Ruficoccus amylovorans: one gene and its partner. The protein of the gene in region 1 interacts with the protein of each later gene in a pairwise test. Links are inferred from orthologs where the notes say so. Each region holds a gene or a part of one and is shown in the gene's direction. Other genes may lie near its edges. The genes, in order: ribD and accC.

Region 1 (3,968 bases):
CAGGTTTTCCGAGGTGACGGTGGGCCAGAGGCTTTTCACCGCGTCCTGGACTTCGGTTTTCATTTCCCAGTCGTCCAGGCGGATGCGGCCTTCGTGGTCGGTCTCGGGCTTGCCGTTGTGGAACTTCTCCGCGAAGAGGCGCTGCATCTGGTGGATACAGTCTTCGTGGAGGTTTTTCTCCTTCATCACCTTGAAGAGCAGTGAGATATAGAGCGGGACCACGGGGATGGCCGAGCTGGCCTGCGTGACCACGGCCTTGTTGATCGCGACCCAGGCGGGGATGCCCTTGGCGGTCAGGGTGGCGGCGGTGTTTTCAAGGTGCTCCTTGGCCTTGCCGATGGTGCCGCTGCGGTAGATCGGGTGGGTGACTTCCGGCCCGATGTAGGAATAGGCGAGCGTACCTGCGCCCTCGGCCAGCACACCGGCTTCCTTGAGCGCGTCCATCCACAGGACCCAGTCCTCGCCGCCCATGACCTTCACGGTGTCGGCGATTTCCTGCTCGGTGGCAGGTTCTATGACATGCTCGGCGATCTGCTTCTTGTCGGTGTCGAGCGTCTTGGCAGTAAAGGGGAAGCCCACGGGCTTGAGTACGGACTTGAAGACCTCGCCCGTCTCGGGGTCGGTCCGGCGCGGCGAAGCCAGGCTGTAAATGACCAGATCGACCTGCCCGAGCTTGTCGCGGATCATGTCGATGGTCTGCTGCTTGATCTCATTGGAGAAGGCGTCGCCGTTGATGTTCCCGGCGAAGAGGCCGCGGGCCTCGGCGGCCTGGGTGAAGGCGGCGGTATTGTACCACCCGGCGCTGGCGGGGCGGCCGTTGGAGCTGGGGCGCTCGAAGAACACGCCGACCGTGTCCGCTCCGAAGCCGAAGGCCGTCACAATGCGCGAGGAAAGTCCGTAGCCGGTGGAGGAGCCCACGATGAGCACGCGCTTGGGGCCGCCCTCGATGGAGCCCTGGCTGGCGACGTAGTCGATTTCTTCCTGCACGTGGGCGGCGCACCCGGTGGGGTGAGAGGTGATGCAAACGAATCCGCGGATTTTCGGCTTAATGACCATGCGCGGGAGTAAACCACTATTCACGGGGATTAATCACGCCTTTTTTTTACCCTTCGGGTGTAAAAAAGCCGTGCCCTGCGTCCGCGCCTGCGGCATGCTTGCGGCCCTATGGCAAGTCTGCAAGGAGCACTTTTCGACTGGGACGGCGTCATCGTGGATTCGTCCGCCGCTCACGAACTGAGCTGGGATCTCCTGGCTGCGGAGGAAAAGCTCACCCTCCCGCCGGGGCATTTCAAGCGCGGATTCGGACGCAAGAACACCGTTATCATCCCGGAAATCCTTGGTTGGACGACCGACCCGGCTGAAATCGCCCGCCTGGGCGACCGCAAGGAGGCCCTTTACCGCGAAATTATTCGCGAACGCGGGATTGAGCCGTTGCCCGGCGTCTACGACCTGCTGCGGGGGCTGAAGGAAGCGGGCATTCCGTGCTGCGTCGGCACCTCCTCCTCTCGCGAGAACATCGAGACGATCATGGACATCGCGCACCTGCGCGAGTACTTCGCGGACATCACCAGCGCCGAGGACGTGACCGTGGGCAAGCCCGACCCGGAGGTCTTTCTGGTGGCGGCGAAAAAGATCGACCGCAGCCCGGAGGACTGTGTGGTTTTCGAGGATGCAATCCACGGTTTGGAGGCCGGGCGGGCCGGGGGCATGAAGGTCGTCGGCGTCGCCACGACCCACCGCCTCGAAGACCTCGGCCTCGCTGATCTGGCTGTCCACCGGCTGACGGAAGTGGACGTTCCGCGCCTGCGGGAGCTGTTCTGAGGGAGCGGCGAGTGGGAAGTGATTTTTGTCACGAGTGGGTGACAAAGATTTCTCTCGCCAGAGGGGAGAGAAGATTCATAGACCGGTTGGTTCCATGAATACGGATCCGGCCCACACGACGTTTATGCGGCGCGCATTGGCTCTGGCCCGCCGGGGCTGGGGCAAGACCCATCCCAACCCGATGGTGGGCGCGTTGATCGTCGAGGAGGGCAAGATCGTGGCAGAAGGCTGGCACGAAAAAGCCGGTGAGGCCCATGCCGAAGTCGCCGCCATCCGCGCCCTCGGGCGCGACCCCAAGCCCGGCGCGACGCTCTACGTGACGCTGGAGCCGTGCAGCACGGAGGGTCGCACCCCGCCCTGCACCGAGGCGATCCTGCGGGCCGGTATTCTCAAGATCGTGGTCGGCGCGACCGACCCGAACCCCGACCACGCAGGCCGGGGCCTGGACGTGCTCCGGGAGCGCGGCGTGGAAGTGGTTTCCGGCGTGCTCGCGCCCGATTGCGAAGACCTGAACCTGATTTTTAACCACTGGATCGTGCACAAGCGTCCGCTGGTCGCGGCCAAGATCGCATCCACGCTTGATGGTCACACCGCGACGCGGGAAGGCCACTCGAAATGGATCACCGGTGAGGAGGCCCGGCGCGACGTTCATCGCTGGCGGCGTTATTTCCCGGCCATCGCGGTCGGGTCGAATACCCTGCGGGTGGACAATCCGGCGCTGACCAGCCGCCTGGAGGAGACCTGGTGCCCGACGCGCTTTATCTTTGACCGGACCCTGCGCACGGTCGGCGAACCGCTGCCCCGTGTTTACTCGGACGAGTGGCGCGGCCAGACCATTGTCGTCACGGATTCTGCCGACGCCCCCCGCCGGCTGAAGACCCTCAATGACGCGGGCGTGGAAGTCTGGCAAATGCGCGCTGCGCGCTTTTTCGACTCATTTTTGGAAAAATGTACCGAGGCCGGGATTACCGGTGTTTACGTCGAGGGCGGGTCCAGCTTGCTGGGGCTGTTGCTGGAGGAGCACCGGATCGACTACCTGTTTTCCTACCGCGCCCCGGTTTTCCTGGCTGACCCCGAAGCCCTGCCCGCGCTGCGCGGGCTTGTTTCTACGACTCTCGATGCCGCACCCCGCCTGAAAAACATTCGTCACGCCCTCTACGGGGACGACCAGCTCATGCGCGGTCACATCGTTTATCCATAATGTCCAAGAAATTCACTGTTTACCTGGCCACCAGTAACGCTCACAAAGTTGAGGAAATCGCCGCCATGCTGGCCGAGGCGGATGTACCGGTCGTATTGGAGTCGGCGGCCGCGCTGGGCGGCATGCCCGATGTGGATGAGAGTGGCTCAACCTTCGTCGCCAATGCCCGCCTGAAAGCCGCCGCGCTTGCCCCCAAACTGCCCGGAGACGCTTGGGTCCTGGCCGATGACAGCGGCCTGGCCGTTGACATTCTCGGCGGGGCCCCGGGGGTGCGCTCGGCCCGCTACGCCGGGACCGGCTCGACCAGCGACGAGAACAACCACCGCTTGATGGACGAACTGGCGATGGTGCCGCGCGATCGCCGAACCGCCCGCTTCGTCTGCTGCTTTGTGCTGATGGACCACGCTGGCAAGGAAACCGTCTTCAACGGCACTTGCGAGGGCCGGATCGTGATCCGCCCGCGCGGTCACGCCGGATTCGGCTACGACCCGCTCTTCGCCCCCGAAGGCTACGATCAGACCCTGGCCGAGCTCGGCTCCGACGTGAAAAACCACATCAGCCACCGTGCCAAGGCCGTCCAGGCCCTGATCGAGTGGTTCCGTGCCAACGGGGAGTAGTGGAGCGTCTTTCTTGAGTCGGCCACGGCGCTCGCAAATTGGGGGTAGGAGCCTTTCTGGCTCCGTAGGGGGCTTGCCCCCTCAATGTCGTGTGCGGTCACGCACGGGGTAGGAGCCTTTTTGGCTCCGTAGGGGGGCTTGCCCCCCTCAATGTCCCGTGCGGTCACGCACCCCGGAGTTTTGGGTTGAGCTTTGGGGGCGGGCGGGTTTCCTTGTTCCCCTTGCCATGAAGACTTTTACGCTCACCACCGCGATTGACTACGCCAACGGCTCACCGCACATCGGGCACGCTTATGAGAAGGTGCTCTCCGACGTGATTTGCCGGCATC
Region 2 (16,183 bases), on another replicon or contig:
GCCAGCTTGCCAGCCATTGGAAGCTCTCGCTCAGCTCGATCACGCCGGTTTTACCGGCGATGCTCAGGGCCAGCATGGGGATGAACACGCGAAACCCGGCGGCGGCGCTCAGGCCGATGCCCGCGATAACGGCGACGATGCCGGTCAATGTGCCCTGGTCCATATCCTGTGTGCTGGTTGAGTGGTCGCTCCGCGTCTGCGAATTATTTTATCTGAGCGGGCTTGTGACATTAATTATTTAGCAGATATCGGCTCGTTTGCAAGGGACATAAGCGGATGGCGGCCCCGGTCAATGCGATGGCCGCGTAACCGGGCGAGCGAGGAATGGATGTCCGTTTAGGGCCTGTGTGGCTACGCGCTACAGGGGGAGGCTTGCGCGGTCAGCACGGTCGGGCGCGGTCGGAAAGAGCGATACGGCCGACTCCACGGTGGTGGGGAGGCTTTCTTCCATGCAATGAGCTTGCGCCGGGGGCGGGCTTGGCCTAGCGAAATGGGCATGAGCAAACCTCAAAGGCATGCTGGGCATTTACTGCGCCGGTTGAGCTGGGATGAACTCGATCCGGCCTGGCTGCGGCGTCTGGTCGAAATGGCCCGCGACGAAGACCTCGGCGGGGCCGGTCTGCGAAAGCCGGACTGCCCCGGTGGTGACGCGACCACGGACCTGCTGGCTGCGGATGCGCGGGGGACGGTCGAATTGGTCGCCCGCGAGCCGATGCGCCTGTGCGGACTGCGGCTGGTACCGGTTATTCTGGAGGTTTACGGGGGGGGCTGCGAGTGGAGCCCCCTGACGGCGGACGGGACGCCCCTGGACGAGGGCGGGCTGATTGGGCGGATTTCCGGCCCGGTCGGGACAATCCTGCGCGCCGAGCGCGTCATGCTGAACTTTCTCCAGCGCCTCAGCGGGATTGCCACCACGACGGCGCATTATGTCACCCTACTGGGACAAAGTGGGCCGCGCCTGCTCGATACCCGCAAGACCACGCCCGGCTTTCGCATGCTGGAAAAATACGCCGTGGCGACCGGGGGCGGGTGGAATCACCGGCTGGGGCTTTTTGATCGCATCATGTTTAAAGATAACCACTTGGCGGCGAGCGACGCCACCGTGGGCGAGCGCCTGGCCGCCACCGTGCGGGCGGCCCGCGAGCGGCGTCCGGATCTCGCGGTCGAGGTTGAAGTAGACCATCTGGAGCAGATCCCGCCCGTGCTGGAAGCCGGTGCGGACGTGATTCTGCTGGATAATTTCACCACAGCAGGCTTGCGCGAGGCCGTGGCCCTGATCGGCGATAAGGCCTGGACCGAAGCCAGCGGCGGGATCAACGAGGCCAATGCGAAGTCGCTGGCCTCGCTCGGGCTGGACTTCGTGTCTAGCGGAGCGGTCGTGCACCGCAGCCGCTGGATGGACATCGGCCTGGACTGGAGCAGTCATGGGTGAGGTCAGCGACGCGGAAATCCTGGCCGCCTTTCTGGCGGCAGACGGCGGCTATGTCTCCGGCTCCTCTATCGCCGAGGACACGGGTGTGTCCCGGGCGGCGGTCTGGGGGAGGTTGGAGCGGCTGAGGACGGAGGGCTTCGCCTTCGAGGCGATCCGGAATCGAGGTTACCGGTTGGAGACAATTCCCGAGGCTCTGCACCCGGCTTTGCTGGCTGCGCACCTGTTAAGACTGGCCTGCCCGGCGAATCTGCACTTTCTGGCCGAGACCGACAGCACCAACACGCAGGCCGAGCGCCTGTTGGCCGAAGGTGAGCACACGCCTTTCGTTGTCGTGGCAGGGCGGCAAACCGCTGGGCGAGGTCGCCGGGGGCGGGAGTGGTTCAGCCAGGACCCGGGGAATCTGACCCTCAGTCTGGCTCTGCGCCCGCAGCTCCCTCCGGCGCGGATGCAGACTTTCACTCTGTGGATGGGGCTTTCGACATCTCTGGCAATCAACGAGTTGTGCGGCGTGTCGCTCAAGGTTAAGTGGCCCAATGACCTGCACTGGAACGGGAAAAAAGTAGCCGGAATGTTGACCGAGGCTCGCTCCGACTCGGAAATGCTGCGTGACCTGGTGTTTGGGATCGGGCTCAATGTGAACGGTGTCACCGATGAGTATCCTCCCGAAGTCCGCCGGGTGGCTGGATCGCTACGGGAAGCGGTTGGGAGGGTTTTCGACCTGAATGAGACGGCGGCGAAGCTGATTTGCGCGTTGCAGAAGGCTTGCGATACCTTTCTGGAAGACTGCTACCGGGAAACCTTTCGGGAGCAGTGGCCGCTGCATGATGCCCTTACCGGGCAGGAAGTGACGGTTTCGTTAGCCGACGGCGAGATCGTGGGCGAGTACCTCGGTATTGACGAGACTGGGACCTTGCGTTTGCGCCTGCCGGACGGGCAGGAGCGGCAGTTTGCGGCGGGGGATGTCACCTTGAGGAAACAAAAATGAGCATTTTGTGCATCGACATTGGTAACACGCGGTTGCATCTGGGGTATGTCGAGGGGCAGAGGGTCTCCCGAACCGAGGATTTGCCGACTCGCGAGCTGGCTCAGTTGCTGCCCCAGCGGTTGGCGGAGGCGGATTTCGAGGGGGTGGCGTATTGTTCGGTTGTCCCGGCGGCTACTACGGAGCTGGAGGAATGCCTGCGAGCGGCGGGCGTCGTTGACGGCGTACGCCTGGACCACGCACATTGTCCGGGGCTGGCCATCAGTTATCCACACCCGCCTGAGATCGGTCCTGATCGGCTGGCTAACGGCATCGGCGCGCAAGTGATTTGCGGGGCTCCCGCCATCGTGATCGACACGGGTACCGCGACGACTTTCGACCTCGTGACCCGTGCCGACGGCTATATCGGGGGCATCATCGCACCCGGTCCGGCCATGATGACCAAGTATTTACACGAAAAAACCGCTCTCTTGCCCGAGTTGAGCCTGGAGGAGCTTAAAGACCCGGGCCGGATCGGGCGCTCGACCCGTGACGCCATGAAGCTCGGCTGCGTGGTCGGCTACGGCGGGATGATCCGGGCGCTCCTGGAGCGCAGCCGGGAGGAGTTTGCGGCCCGGGGCGAGGAACTGCCCGCAGTGCTGGCCACTGGTGGGGGCACGGTTGTCTGGCTCGATCAGGCACAGGAGCCGATCAGGCAGGTGCCGTACCTGAGCCTGCTTGGGCTGGCCGAGGCCTGGCGGCGTTCGGGCGAGTCGGTGTAATGCCTGCTGGGTCAGCCGTCGGTGAAAATTGTAGATTTTATGTTTTCATCTACCCGATAATTAATTCTTTTTGGGCCTATTAGATTAATGCGTTTCATGCGGAAAAATAATGTGTTGTTCTTTTATTTATAGGGTATTCATCTTACCCTTTGACGGGCTGAAGAACCTTGATACTCCCTAGAGCCATGATTAATTCATTGGTACGCGTTGGGCTTGGAATACTGGTTGTTGTCGGGATAGCTGGAGGTGCGAAGGCTGATTATGTGACTCTCAATTATGATGGTAGCATCCCCAATAGCTCGACTTACCTGACGGGCATCAGAGCGGACAACTCCGGGGGCGTTTATATGACCGGGGTTTATACGCCGGGAGGCAGTAGCGGCACGCAGGGGCTGATTTACCGGGGGCCTGTCATGGGGGGCGGAACCTGGTGGATTCTCAACCAACCCGGTGCGACGACCACAAGTACGGCTCTTTACGGACCCAACACGCTGTCGAACGGAAATATCCGGGTGGCAGGCAGTTATAAAACGTCAGAGACAGGCGCCAGGGATTTGGGGCTTTTCTACGAAGGTCCGGCCGCCGGAGGGGGGACCTGGACAACGCTTACGCCCACGCACAGTGGTGAGACGACGCTCAACACCATTGCCCACAGCACGCACGGCGACTTGCTGGTGGGGAACTTTGATACGGACCTGGCCACGGGTCGCGCGTTTATTTATGACATTGTCAGCCAATCCTACCGCGAATTGACGAAAGCCGGGGTGGCCAGCATCACCGCATACGGAGTCTGGTACAACGGAGGAACGAGCTACACCATCGCAGGCGGCTACAGCGCTATCGGTAATGAAGGGCTTTCCGTTGGCTACCTGCTGGATTATGATATTGTCACAGGCGTGACGACCAACTGGACCGATTTCTACTACGACAACGCGCCCGGTGAAGACGTCATCACGCATTTCGATGGTATCACTGGAGATGGCAATGGTGGCTATAACCTGACCGGCGACTGGATCGCCGATGGCACTTCGGGTGCCTTCTATGCCCAGGTTTCTCGGGATGGGGAAGGAGGATTCGGGGAGGCTGACTGGCTGGACATCGCTTATCCTTCGGAGGAGGGGCTGGACGTCGATGCGACTTCGGGCAATTCGGTCTACGAGGATTATGTCATCGGGGTTTACACTGCCAATGGCGAGGGCTTGCCCAATGGATACGTCGTTCATGTTCCGGAGCCTGCGGTCTGGGCGCAGTTGGCTGGCGGCGCAGTCCTGCTTCTTCTCCTTGCTCGCAGGTGCCGCGGAGCGCGGGCCGGCTCGCGGGTGGCTTGAGCCTGCGAACCCGGTATTCAGCGTCGGTCGGGTACGGAATTCGGGATTTTCTTGGGTTGCCAGATTGGGATTTGATGGCTCAAAGTGAACAGATACGCAGCCGAACCGGCTGTTGAACCCTTTCGCCGCGAACGAGTCTAACCCACGATCCTTGGAACCAGAGCAGCCAGCCATTGAAGTCCTCGATTTAACGAAGAGCTACGGTCCGCGCAAAGCGATTGACCGCATCAGTTTCGAGGTGGCCCCCGGGCAAGTAGTCGGCTTTCTCGGCCCGAACGGGGCGGGCAAGAGCACGACCATGCGTATCCTGTGCGGGATCATGCCGGCCACTTCGGGCATTGTCCGGGTGTGCGGGATCCCTGTCGCCAGCCAGTCGGGCGAGGTGAAAAAGCACATCGGCTACATGCCCGAGTCCAACCCGCTGCCCGAGGACATGCGCGTGATCGAGTACCTGCGCTACCGCGCCCGGCTCAAAGAGATTCCGGCCCGCCGCATCCGCGACCGGGTGGAGGAGGCGATGGAGGTGTGCGAACTGCACCGCAAGCCCCGCCGCCGCCTGATCGGGACGCTCTCGAAGGGCTTTCGGCAGCGCGTGGGCATCGCCGACGCCATCCTGGCCGAGCCGGAGGTGATCGTGATGGACGAGCCCACCATCGGCCTGGACCCGCACCAGATCCTCAGCATCCGAAACCTGATCGACTCGCTGCGCGGGCGCATGACGGTTATTATTTCCAGCCACATCCTGCCCGAGATCGAGCTTTGCTGCGACCGGGTGATCATCATCAATCAGGGGCGGGTGGTGGCCAACGGAACCTCCCAGAGCTTGCGGGAGCGGTTCCTGCCCATGACCCGCTACCGTGTGCGCACGACGCTCCGGGCCGAGGGCATGGCGACACTCCTGCCGGCCGTCAGCCCCGAGCTGGCACTGGAAAGTTCCGCCCAGACCGAAGGCATGTGCGAGTACCTGATGGAGGCACCTTCGCATCTGGATTTGACTGAAGCCTTTATTGACGCGCTGCGCGCCCGCCAGGCCCGTATTCACGAGGTGGCCCGCCTGCAGCCGAACCTGGAGGACATCTTCATGTCCGCCACCAAACGCAGTTGGGACGAGAGTCTGCCCGAAGACAAAGCCGACGACACCCGGGAGAACGAAACGGACAAGACGCCCGCCCAGACCTGACCCTGCACCGATGCGACATTTTCTGACCCTTTTTTCCCACGAATTGCGCATGCTGCTGATCGCGCCCGCCACTTACGTGGCCTCGGTGCTGTTTCTGCTGCTGATGGGCCTGATCTACCTGCTGGTGCTCAATGAGGCGGGCACGCGGGAGGCCGACATGTCGCCCTCGGTGATGTTTTTCCAGGTCTTCTGGATTCCGGTCTTTTTCATGGTGCCGCTGCTGACCATGCGCTCCATCGCCGAGGAGCGCCGCCTGGGCACGCTGGAGACTCTGATGACGACCCCGGCCACGGCCTGGCAGGTGGTGCTGAGCAAGTTCCTGGGCGCGTATGTGTTCTACATGCTGCTGTGGGGGCTGACGATTGGCTTCCCCTTTATCGCCGCCTACGGGCTCAAAAGCACGGCGGACAAGGCCGTGGTGCTGGAGCTGGCTCCGATGCTCGGGGGGTACCTCTTTGTCGCCCTGAGCGGAGCGCTTTACATCGGGCTGGGGATTTTCGCCAGCAGCCTGACCCGCAGCCAGTTGGTGGCCGGGATGCTGTGTTTCAGCCTGCTCTTTATCATTATCATCAGCGGGCAACTCTTGCTGAGGCTGCCGATTCAGGAGTATTCGTGGATGTACTGGCTGGAGTCGCCGCTGGAGTATATCCGCTCGTTCAAGCACCTGGAGGACTTCAGCCGCGGGGTCATCGACACGCGGCCCTTTATCCTCTACCTCAGCAACACCGCCCTGCTGCTGGGCATCACCACGCTCGTCGTCGAATCCAAGGCCTGATATGTCCCGAATGGAAGAGTTCAGTTACGCGCGCTGGGTCCTGCGGATCAACCGGCTGGTGCAGATTATCTTGTTCGTCACGCTGGTGGGGGCGGTCAATTACATCGCTTCGCGCTCGTTCGAGCGTTACGACCTGACCAGCAACAACCGCTATTCGCTCTCGGCCGAGACCCTGGCCTATCTGGACCAGGTGCGCGAGCCAGTACGGATCATTGTGACTTCGCCGCCGGAGTCGGCTCCGCAGGAGATGCGGTTCATCTTCCGGCAGGTCAGCCGCCTGCTGCGCGAGTACGAGCTGGCCAGCAAGACCCACGGCGGCAGGCCCATGATCAACGTCGAGTACGTCAATGTTTACCGCCAGAGCGAGAAGGCGCAGGAGTTGGTTAACAAATTCGGGATCAGCCCGGACCAGGACAATGTCATCGTGGTCAGCAGCGGCGACCGCTACAAGCAGGTGCTCCCGTTGGATGTGTGGAAAACCGACCAGAACGGCGTCAGCGCTTTTCAGGGCGAGCAGGCCTTTACCTCGGCCATCCTCGACGTGACCAACCAAAACGCCAAGACCATTTACCACCTCACTGGCCACGGCGAGATGCGCCCGGACGACGTTGACCCGCTGCGCGGCTTCTCGCGGGCCTCGTACTACCTGCGTCAGCGCAATTTTTCCCAGAAGCCCCTCGATTTGATGGAAGTCCCCAAGGTGCCCGAAGACGCCGGGCTGGTCATCATCGCCGGTATCCAGACGCAACTCCTCCCGCCCGAGCAGGAGAAGCTGCGCCGCTACCTGACCGAGGACAACGGCCGTCTCGTCGTACTGCTGGAGCCGGGCAACCCGCATGGGTTGGACGATCTGTTTTACGACTGGGGCGTCATGTCCGACGACATGCTCGTGCTGGAGGCTTCGAACGAGTTTCTGGCTTCGGAAGGGGACTCGCTGGTGGGGAATTTCTCCGAGCACCCGATCACCAAGATCCTTCACGACAACCAGCTCAAGGTGCTGGTCGGGCTGAGCCGTCCGGTGCGGCAGGATCTCGGCGCACCGATTGACAACAGCCTGGAAATCACCCCGCTGATGGCTTCCTCGCCTCAGAGCTGGGCCGAGCGCGACTACCTGCGCAAGCCCATCCAGTACGACGAGGACACGGACCTCTCCGGCCCGGTCACGCTGGCCATGGTCTCGGAACGCTCGGCGGGGAACCGCTTTGGCCTGAACATCCCCGGCGGCAAGCTCGTGGTCTTCGGCAACTCCGGCCTGTTCAGTAACAACCGCTTCCCGGCGGCGGCCAACGAGACGCTCTTTCACAATCTCATCCACTGGATTCTCGACCAGGAGTCGCTGGTCAACATCGAGCCGCGCAAGCTGGAAAACTACAAGATCAGCCTGAGCCGTCAGGACCTGATCGATACCGGGCTCCGCCTCCTGATCCTTCCCGGTGGGGTCGCCCTGCTTGGCATTATGGTCACCTTCATTCGCCGTCGCTAAAACTTTACACCGCCCATGCGCCTGAAACTCACCATCATTCTGGTCATCCTCAATCTGGCGGCGTTCTACTGGATCTACGTCCTGGAGAAGCAGTCCGACCCGCGCGAGGCGTACATGCAGGAGACGGTCAACATCCTCTCCAACGCCTCCGGCGTGGACCAGATCCGCATCCAGGTCAAAACCGCCCAGAAGCAGGAGGAGCGCGTCATCGAGCGTACCCGCAGCGGCTGGGAGATCACCAGTCCCTACGTCTGGCCCGCCAATGACAACGCCATCCAGCGTATCCTGACCCAGTTGCAGTTCCTGGAAAAGGAGGTCTCCATCCCGCTGTCCGAGATCCGGCACAGCGGGCAGAGCCTGGCTGACTTCGGGCTGGAAGACCCGTCCATCATCCTCAGCTACCGGATGGGGGGCAAGGAGGTTGCGCTCAAGATCGGTGCGCCCACCCAGCTCGGCAAGCGCGTCTATCTGCTCCCGCCCGACGGGGACGCCGTGCTCGTCGTCAGCGACGAGTTGCTCAAGGCCATCACTATCGGCCTGGCCGACCTGCGCAGCGACCGGGTCTTTGACATCCCGCTTTTCGAGGTGCGCTCACTCACCATCGAACAGGGCGACCAGCGCTACCGCTTCGAGGAGAGCGGGGACAACTGGTGGCTGGAGTCGCCCATCCGCGTCCGCGCCGACAACGCCAAGGTGGACGCCGCTCTGGGCCAGTTGACCGCCCTGCGCAGCATCCACATCGTGCGCGATCTGCCCGGTGGCGAGAACGCCGTCTTTGCCGAGCCGTACATGCGCATCACCCTTGGGGGCAACAACCGCCGTCGTACTCTGCTGGTGGGTGCTCCAGTGCCGGAAGTGCTCCCCGGCGAGGAGCCCCAGCGCTACGCCCGCCTGGAGAACGACCGCGCCTCGGGCACGGTCTTCACGGTGGAGCAGAAGCCGCTCGAACGCCTCAGCAACTCCGCCGACCGCCTGCGCCAGCGGCAGTTTTTCGTGTTCGACCCCTCGCAGGTCAACGCCATCGAGATCACCGAGAACGAAAAGAGCCTGACCCTCCAGAAGCTCGAAAAACGCCAGGCTGACGAAAAGGAAAGCTGGCAGATTTTTCGCAAGGAGCCGGGCGGCAAGATCGTCACTCAGCCCGCCGACGCGGAGATTATCGGGCAGTTGCTAATTTCGCTGCGCACGCTCAATGCCACCGCCTTTGCCTCCGACGCTCCCTCGGGGCAGGATCTGGAGCAGTGGGGGCTGGCCGGGCCGAAAACTGTCCGCGTCACCCTGCGCGGGGCCAGCGAGCAGACGCTCCTGCTCGGGACCGATAAGCAGAGCGACGGCCTCTACGCCAAGCTCTCCGGCGAGCCTTTTGTTTACAAGGTCGGGAGCCTGATCCTTAACCAGATCAACTCCGAGCCGCTGACTTACCGCAGCCGCGTGCTCGACCAGAGCATGGCCGGGGCCCGGGTGGTGGGGCTCACCCTGACCGACCTGGACGGCGACAAGGAACTGCTCGCGGCCAAGCTCGACACGCAGAAGGAAACCTGGAGCACCCACTGGGCCTCGCTGCCGGAGAAGGAGCGCGAAGCCGCGCTCGACCTCGTGGACGAACTGGAAAACTTCCGGGTCGGCTCCTACGCGGACAAGCCCTTTGGCGACTGGCCTGCCGGGACTTGGCGCTACCGCCTGACGGTGGACTACTTCCTGCCCGGCAGCCAGGCTGGAGCCACCACCCAGCGTGAGTTCGATTTCGGTCCGCGCCTGAGCGCCAACAAGCAGCTTGCCGGTTTCCCGGCCAACGGGCTGGCCTTCTACCTGACGCAGGAGATGATCGACGCGCTCTTCCCGTTGACTTTCGAGCAGGACGCGCCCGTCCTTCCGGATACACCGAAGGGCATCGAGCAGGCCGAGCCGCTGCCGCTCCCGCTGCCCGAGGCTGCCGGAGAGAAGCCGGCTCCTTCTCCGCCTGCCGCGCCCGCCGCCACGCCTGACAAGCAGGCCCCCTGACGCCGCTTAAGCCCGATCCTCATGAGCGCGCGGAGCCAGCATCCGGTCCGACCCTGGTGGAAACACCTGCTGGGGTGGATCCATGTCTTGTTCAACCTGGGGCTGCTGGCAGCCTTGTTCGCGCAGGGCGCGCTTATTTACCTGCTCTGGGAAGACGGGGAGCTGCCCATCCCGGGCTTTGTTACCGACAAAGTGGAGCAGGCACTGGCCGAGCAGGGCTATGAGGTGGAGATCGCCAGCATGAAGCTCGACCTGCGGGGTATCCTCCTGTTGCGCAAGATCGAGGTGCGGCTCCCCGGCTATCACGAGCCGATTGCCGAGGCCGACCTGGTCCTGATCGAATTCCCCCCCTGGGCGGTGTTCGAGCGGCATTTCCTGCCCGACGAGGTCTGGCTCTCCCGCTGCAACCTGTTTTGCCCGACCGTGCTTTCCCCGACCGGGGCCCGCGAGCAGGTGGCACAGGATATTTTTACCGAAGTCGCCATCCGCAACAAGCGTCTCGACCTGGACCGGCTCATTTTGCGCCTGCGCGGGCTCGATATCCGGGCCGACGGTTCGCTGCCCGTGGCCCGGATTGAGAAAATGATGGAGTCGGACGAGGCAGTGACCCCTGAGGAGCGTGATCGCCGCACGGCGGCCGCCTATGCGGCTTTTTGCCGGGAAGTGCTCAAGGCAAACGCCTGGGTGGAGCGCTTCACTGATCCGCGCGTGCAGGTGCGTTTCGAGCCCGCGCCCGACGGTCAGGATGTCCGGCTGGCAGTCGATTTTCAGGCCGAGGATTTCAATCTGGGGCAGGGGATCGACGGGGGGCGGATGACGGCTCAGGCCGAAGCTACCGGGCTGGACGCGGACTCGTTCCGGCTCCGCAAGGCATACGCCCGGATGCGTAACATGGCCTGGGAGGGCAAGGCGAAGGCCGGGGCCGTCCAATTGCAGGCTATCATCCCGAAACCGGGGCTCCATGCGCTGCCGCAGGCCTGTGAGCTGGCTGCCATCAATGTCGAGGCGGTCAACCTGAAGGTCGATACCGTGACCGGGAGCGCGGATTTTGCGCGTTCGCCGCTGGTTGAGGCCTCGCTTCACCTGCTGACTGGCGAGGACCTGCACTGGCTCCATGTCGATGGCCGGGTCGATATGCAGAAGGAGACGGCGGACCTGGCCGTGCGGGCCTGGTGGGATCCGATGGATTTGCTCAAGATCAGCTTTCTCGAAGGTAAGTTCGAGCATCCGCCGGACCTGGATTGCAGCAAGCGCCCGCGCTGGAGCGGTAACGTCCGGCTGGACGAGGGGTTCCGGTTCGCCTCGGCCGAGGTGGAACTGGACTTTGGCCGGACACGCTACGAAAAGCTTGAGCTGACCTCCGCTTTCGCCCGGGCGAGGGTCACCCCCAGCCAGCTTGACGTCTATCAGGCGGTTCTTTCGACTCCCCGCTACACCGTCGAAGGCTCCTATAGCGAGAATTTTGATACCAAGGGCTACCGCTTTCTGCTGGAGGGCAACGTTGATCCGATGGAGATTTCCTTCCTGATTGACGCGGACTGGTGGGAGCCGCTGTGGAAGGACTTCGACTTCCACGGGACGCTTCCCTACTCGAACATCGACATTCAGGGCTTTTACGGGCGCGGGGACGAGGGGAAGACCTTTTTCGGCTATAACAAGCTGGTGGACCTCACGTATCAGGGGGTCGATGTGGATACCTTTACCGCCATGCTCTGGCGCGAGCCGATCAGGATTATCCTGTATGACATGCAGGGGAAAAACCGGGAGGGAGCCTTTAATGCTGCCCTCCAGTTCTGCTACTCGCCTGATGACGGGGATCAGCGTACCTCGCTCGGCTTTGCCGCCGCCAGCACGCTTCCGCTCACGCAGGGGGCCGGCCTGGCGGGAAAAGAAGCACTTGGCTACGTCAAGGACTTCCAGACGACCAGCCCCCCGCAGGTCCAGGTCAACGGCCTGACTGTCGATGGCAAGGACGGCAGGGAGGACCAGTTGTACCTGAAAATCATTGCCCGGATGGACACGCAGACGATTTACGACGGCTTTGTCTTTGACCATCTGGCGTTCCGGGGCTTCCTCAAGCCCGGTTTGCTCCAACTGCGCGGGATGACCTTCGGCATGGCCGGGGGGAAGGGGACCGGCCAGGCGGATGTGAAGCTGGCTGAGGCAGACGGAGCGGACGAGATGGCACTGGGAGTGTCCCTGAAGGGAGCCTCCTATGAGCAGTTGCAGGACGCTATCCCCTTTCTGGGCGAGGACGAGAAAGACGCTCCGGCTCCGGCCCCTGCGCCGGTCCAGCCCCCCCCGCCGCCCGTCAGCAAGGGCAAGAAGGAGGAATTGGCCAAAATCGACTTCGATCTGAACGCCCAGGGCAAAACCGGGGACGTGACCAGCTTCCGCGGTCATGGGAACATCGGCGTTCGCGACGCCGTGCTGGGGCAGATTCACCTCTTCGGCGGTTTCTCCCGTGCCATCCAGGCCGTCGGGCTCAACCTGGGAACGGTTGACTTCACCAAGGGGCAGGCTCCGTTCGTGGTCGGCAAGGGCTACGCGCACTTCTCGAAGGTCGAAATCTCCGGCCCCACCGCCCGCATCGACGCCAATGGCAACATCAACCTCGACACCAACGAGCTGGACTTTTTCCTCTCACTCTACCCGTTGGGCGGGATCGATGTGCCGGTGATTTCCCAGATATTCTCCGCCATCAATCCACTCACCGACGTGGTGGAGGCGCAGCTCCAGGGGACGTTTTCGAAGCCCCGCTGGAAGGTCGATTTTCGCCCCATCGGCATCTTTACCGGCCAGAAACAGGTGCAGAACCCCACCGGGCAGACCCCGCTGACTTCGGACCAGAGCGGCCTTTTTAACGTGCTCGAAGAAGTTCCCGAAGAAGTTCCCAAGCTTGGCGGGGCAGGCAATTGAGGTGTTTTTTGTGTCTTTTTGTGGTCCGTGGCAGACCCTGCCGCGCCCCCGTAGTGCCGGTTTAGCGGCTTCGCGGCACGCGTCAGGCGTGATTTGCGCTTTTTCTCCTCCGGAAAATGAAAAAAACGTGTGACAACAAAACGTTGCCCGCCGGGGAAAAATTCTCCTAGTCTGTGGGCTTTCATCCTCCCGTACCGGTTTGCACCCGGTTGCGGCACGCACTTTTTGGACCCAAAAAACCTTTTGCCGATATGGATCTCAAGGAAATCAAACATATCATCGACCTGATGAAGCGCTCGGACCTGACCGAGTTTGAAATCGAGGAAAAGGACCTGAAGCTTCGCATCTGCCGCGAGTCGCAGAAGCCTGTCATGTACGCGCCCGCCCCGGCTCCCGTGGCTGCGCCCGCCGCACCTGCGGCGGCTCCGGCCCCGACGGTCTCCGTCGGCCCGGCCAAGCCGAAGGAAGAGCCCGGCACCCAGTTTATCAAGTCGCCCATGGTGGGAACTTTCTACCGCGCACCCGGTCCGGATAGCTCGGCCTTCGTCGAGGTCGGCGCCGAGGTCAAGGCTGACTCCGTGGTCTGCATCATCGAGGCCATGAAGGTCATGAACGAGATCCACGCTGAGGCCAAGGGCAAGATACTCGAAATCCTGGTCGAGAACGGCCAGTCCGTCGAGTACGGCCAGCCACTGTTCAAAATCAAGGCTTCCTGAGCTTCTTCCGCCCAATGTTCATCCTGCAGCCGCGCCGTCTCCCGGCGCGACCGCCCGAGCACCCATGATTAAGAAAATCCTTATTGCCAACCGTGGCGAAATCGCCCTGCGCATCGTGCGCGCCTGCCGCGAACTGGGCGTCAAGACCCTCGCCGTCTATTCCGAGGCCGACGAGCAGTCCCTGCACGTGCAACTGGCTGACGAGGCCATTTGCATCGGCCCGGCGGCGTCCTCCGAGAGCTACCTCAAGGCCGACCGCATCATCAGCGCGGCCGAGATCGCCGATGTGGACGCGATTCACCCCGGATTCGGCTTTCTGTCGGAAAACGCGGAGTTCGCCGAGCAGTGCGAGAGCTGCAACATCAAGTTTATCGGGCCGAACTCCTCCACCATTCGCCTGATGGGCGACAAGGCGATGGCCAAGTCTGTGGCCAAAAAAGCCAAGGCTCCGGTTATCCCCGGCAGTGACGGCCCCGTGGACTCCGAGACCGAGGCGCTCAAGCTGGCCAAGCAGATCGGCTTCCCCGTCATCATCAAGGCCGTGGCCGGCGGCGGTGGCAAAGGCATGCGCCTGGCCCACAATGCCGTGGCCTTTGCCCGCGAGTTTGAAATGGCCCGCAACGAGGCGCTTAAGGCCTTCGGTAACGGTTCGGTCTATGTGGAGAAGTTCATCGAGAACCCGCGCCACATCGAATTCCAGCTCCTGGCCGACGAGCACGGCAAGGTCATCCACCTGGGAGAGCGTGACTGCTCCGTGCAGCGCCGCTACCAAAAAGTGGTCGAAGAGGCCCCGTCGCCCTTCGTCGATGAGAAGCTGCGGGCAAAAATGGGTAAGGCCGCTGTCGCTATCGCTGAAGCTTGCGGCTACCAGAATGCCGGGACCGTCGAGTTCCTCGTCGATAAAAACGGCGACTTCTATTTCATCGAGATGAACACCCGGATCCAGGTGGAGCACGGCGTGACCGAAGAGGTCACCGGCTACGATCTGGTCAAGCGTCAGATCGCCATCGCCGCCGGGGAAAAGCTCGACCTGGACCAGAAGGACGTGCGCTTCATCCGCCACGCCATCGAGTGCCGCATCAACGCCGAAGACCCGGCCCGCAACTTCGCTCCGTGCCCCGGCCAGATCGACCTTTACTACCCGCCCGGCGGCCACGGTGTGCGTATCGACTCGCACATCTACGGCGGCTACGTCGTGCCCCCGTACTACGACAGCATGATCTCGAAGGTCATCTCCTACGGGCAGAGCCGTGAGATCGCCATTGACCGTATGTACCGCGCCCTCAACGAATACATCATCCGCGGCATCCGCACCTCGATCCCCTTCTGCGCCGCCATCATGAAAGACCCGGTCTTCCGTTCCGGCGAGGCCACCACGAAATTCGTGGGCGACTTCATGGAGCGCACGCCAAAGGACCTTTTCGCCCCCTCCGACGATCTCTAAGGCCTCCCGAGGAGGTGCCAATTTTTGCTTTGCCGAGCACTTGAAAGCCATCAATAGTCTTCCCGGCGCTTGCGCATAGCTTCTCCATTTCTGATCTAATCCTTAACCGAAACCGTACCATGCCACCTAAACAACCGTCCCTGCCCGCTGACGAACCGGATCCCAACTCCATTCCTGTCCCGCTCGAAGCGACGGAAAACTCCGACGAGATCCACATCAACATCCCGGTCGTGGCCAACATCGTCAAGATGGCTGCGCTCCAGGTGGACGGTGTGTACTCCGTGGGAGGCACCTTTGCCGACGGCCTGTGGGAAACTCTCGGTGCCAAGAAAATGGACCGTGGCGTGGAGGTTCGCGAGGACGAGGCGGAGAACTACCTGATCCAAATCCACGTGGAGATGCGCTTCGGCGTGAGCATCGCCAGCACGGCCAAGGTCGTCCAGCAGGCGATCCGCGATCAGGTCGAGGCCATGACCAGCAAGGGCGTGGCCAAGGTGGAAGTTTTTGTTGACGGTGTGCGCATGGAGCAACCCGAGTCGGCCCGACCAAAGACCGACCACTGGGACCATCCCCACACCGACTAACCTCACCCCTGACATATGCTCGGCAAGCTGGAGAGTTTTTATCAGACGCAGATCGAGCCTTATCTGCACGACCGTGTGCTCGTCGTCTGCACGGCCATCGTCCTGCTGATTGTGTTGCTGGGCTTTTGCGCCCTGCGCCGCCGTCGTGGATCGATCCGCGTTTTTAAGACGACTTCGGGCCGGGTCGAGGTGACGCGCAGCGCCATCCGTGACCTCGTGCTCAACGCCTGCCACTACGTCCACACCCCGCGCAAGCCGAAGGTGCGGATCAAGGCCGGACGCGGACGGCTCTACATTTACATCGGCCTGCGCCTGAACGAGGACCAGCGGCTGAATGAAGTTGCCAGCCAATTGCAGATGCGGATCGAGGACATCCTCCAGAATACGCTCAACCTCGACCGTCGCAGTGTGCGCATCGACGTGGGCCTGAAGGGGATTCGCCGCGTCAAGCCTTCTGCGGCCGGGGAATCTGCCTCCGAGGAGGCCTTGGTGCCGGTTCCGGCGGTCGATCCGGTTCGCACTGGCGAGTCGCGGGTGATTGTGGCCGAAGACGACAACGAGGACGCCCTCGTGGACGA

Evidence for each region.
Region 2: the proteins of ribD (region 1) and accC interact in binary tests that used the Escherichia coli proteins (3 or more experiments, as listed by UniProt). The link is inferred for Ruficoccus amylovorans from one-to-one orthologs.

The regions. Positions count from the first base shown.
Region 1 is NZ_JACHVB010000025.1:117,407-121,374, reverse strand. Bases 1,127-3,968 are described here. They hold ribD (bifunctional diaminohydroxyphosphoribosylaminopyrimidine deaminase/5-amino-6-(5-phosphoribosylamino)uracil reductase RibD), read left to right. Parts: upstream 1,127-1,915; coding sequence 1,916-3,022; downstream 3,023-3,968. Other genes in these bases: metG (methionine--tRNA ligase), read left to right, coding at 3,866-3,968; rdgB (RdgB/HAM1 family non-canonical purine NTP pyrophosphatase), read left to right, coding at 3,022-3,639; H5P28_RS10045 (HAD family hydrolase), read left to right, coding at 1,165-1,821. Outside these bases: enoyl-ACP reductase FabV, read right to left, coding at 1-1,056. UniProt on the Escherichia coli protein: Converts 2,5-diamino-6-(ribosylamino)-4(3h)-pyrimidinone 5'-phosphate into 5-amino-6-(ribosylamino)-2,4(1h,3h)-pyrimidinedione 5'-phosphate.
Region 2 is NZ_JACHVB010000064.1:22,767-38,949, forward strand. Bases 12,839-15,831 are described here. They hold accC (acetyl-CoA carboxylase biotin carboxylase subunit), read left to right. Parts: upstream 12,839-13,641; coding sequence 13,642-15,021; downstream 15,022-15,831. Other genes in these bases: H5P28_RS18780 (AsmA-like C-terminal region-containing protein), read left to right, coding at 12,839-12,861; accB (acetyl-CoA carboxylase biotin carboxyl carrier protein), read left to right, coding at 13,113-13,577; H5P28_RS18795 (Asp23/Gls24 family envelope stress response protein), read left to right, coding at 15,141-15,605; amaP (alkaline shock response membrane anchor protein AmaP), read left to right, coding at 15,621-15,831. Also shown: H5P28_RS18735 (DUF4126 domain-containing protein), read right to left, coding at 1-163; nadC (carboxylating nicotinate-nucleotide diphosphorylase), read left to right, coding at 497-1,432; H5P28_RS18745 (biotin--[acetyl-CoA-carboxylase] ligase), read left to right, coding at 1,425-2,417; H5P28_RS18750 (type III pantothenate kinase), read left to right, coding at 2,414-3,175; H5P28_RS18755 (hypothetical protein), read left to right, coding at 3,361-4,503; H5P28_RS18760 (ABC transporter ATP-binding protein), read left to right, coding at 4,655-5,683; H5P28_RS18765 (ABC transporter permease), read left to right, coding at 5,694-6,458; H5P28_RS18770 (GldG family protein), read left to right, coding at 6,460-7,941; H5P28_RS18775 (DUF4340 domain-containing protein), read left to right, coding at 7,957-9,942; more of H5P28_RS18780, read left to right, coding at 9,964-12,838; more of amaP, read left to right, coding at 15,832-16,183. UniProt on the Escherichia coli protein: This protein is a component of the acetyl coenzyme A carboxylase complex; first, biotin carboxylase catalyzes the carboxylation of the carrier protein and then the transcarboxylase transfers the carboxyl group to form malonyl-CoA.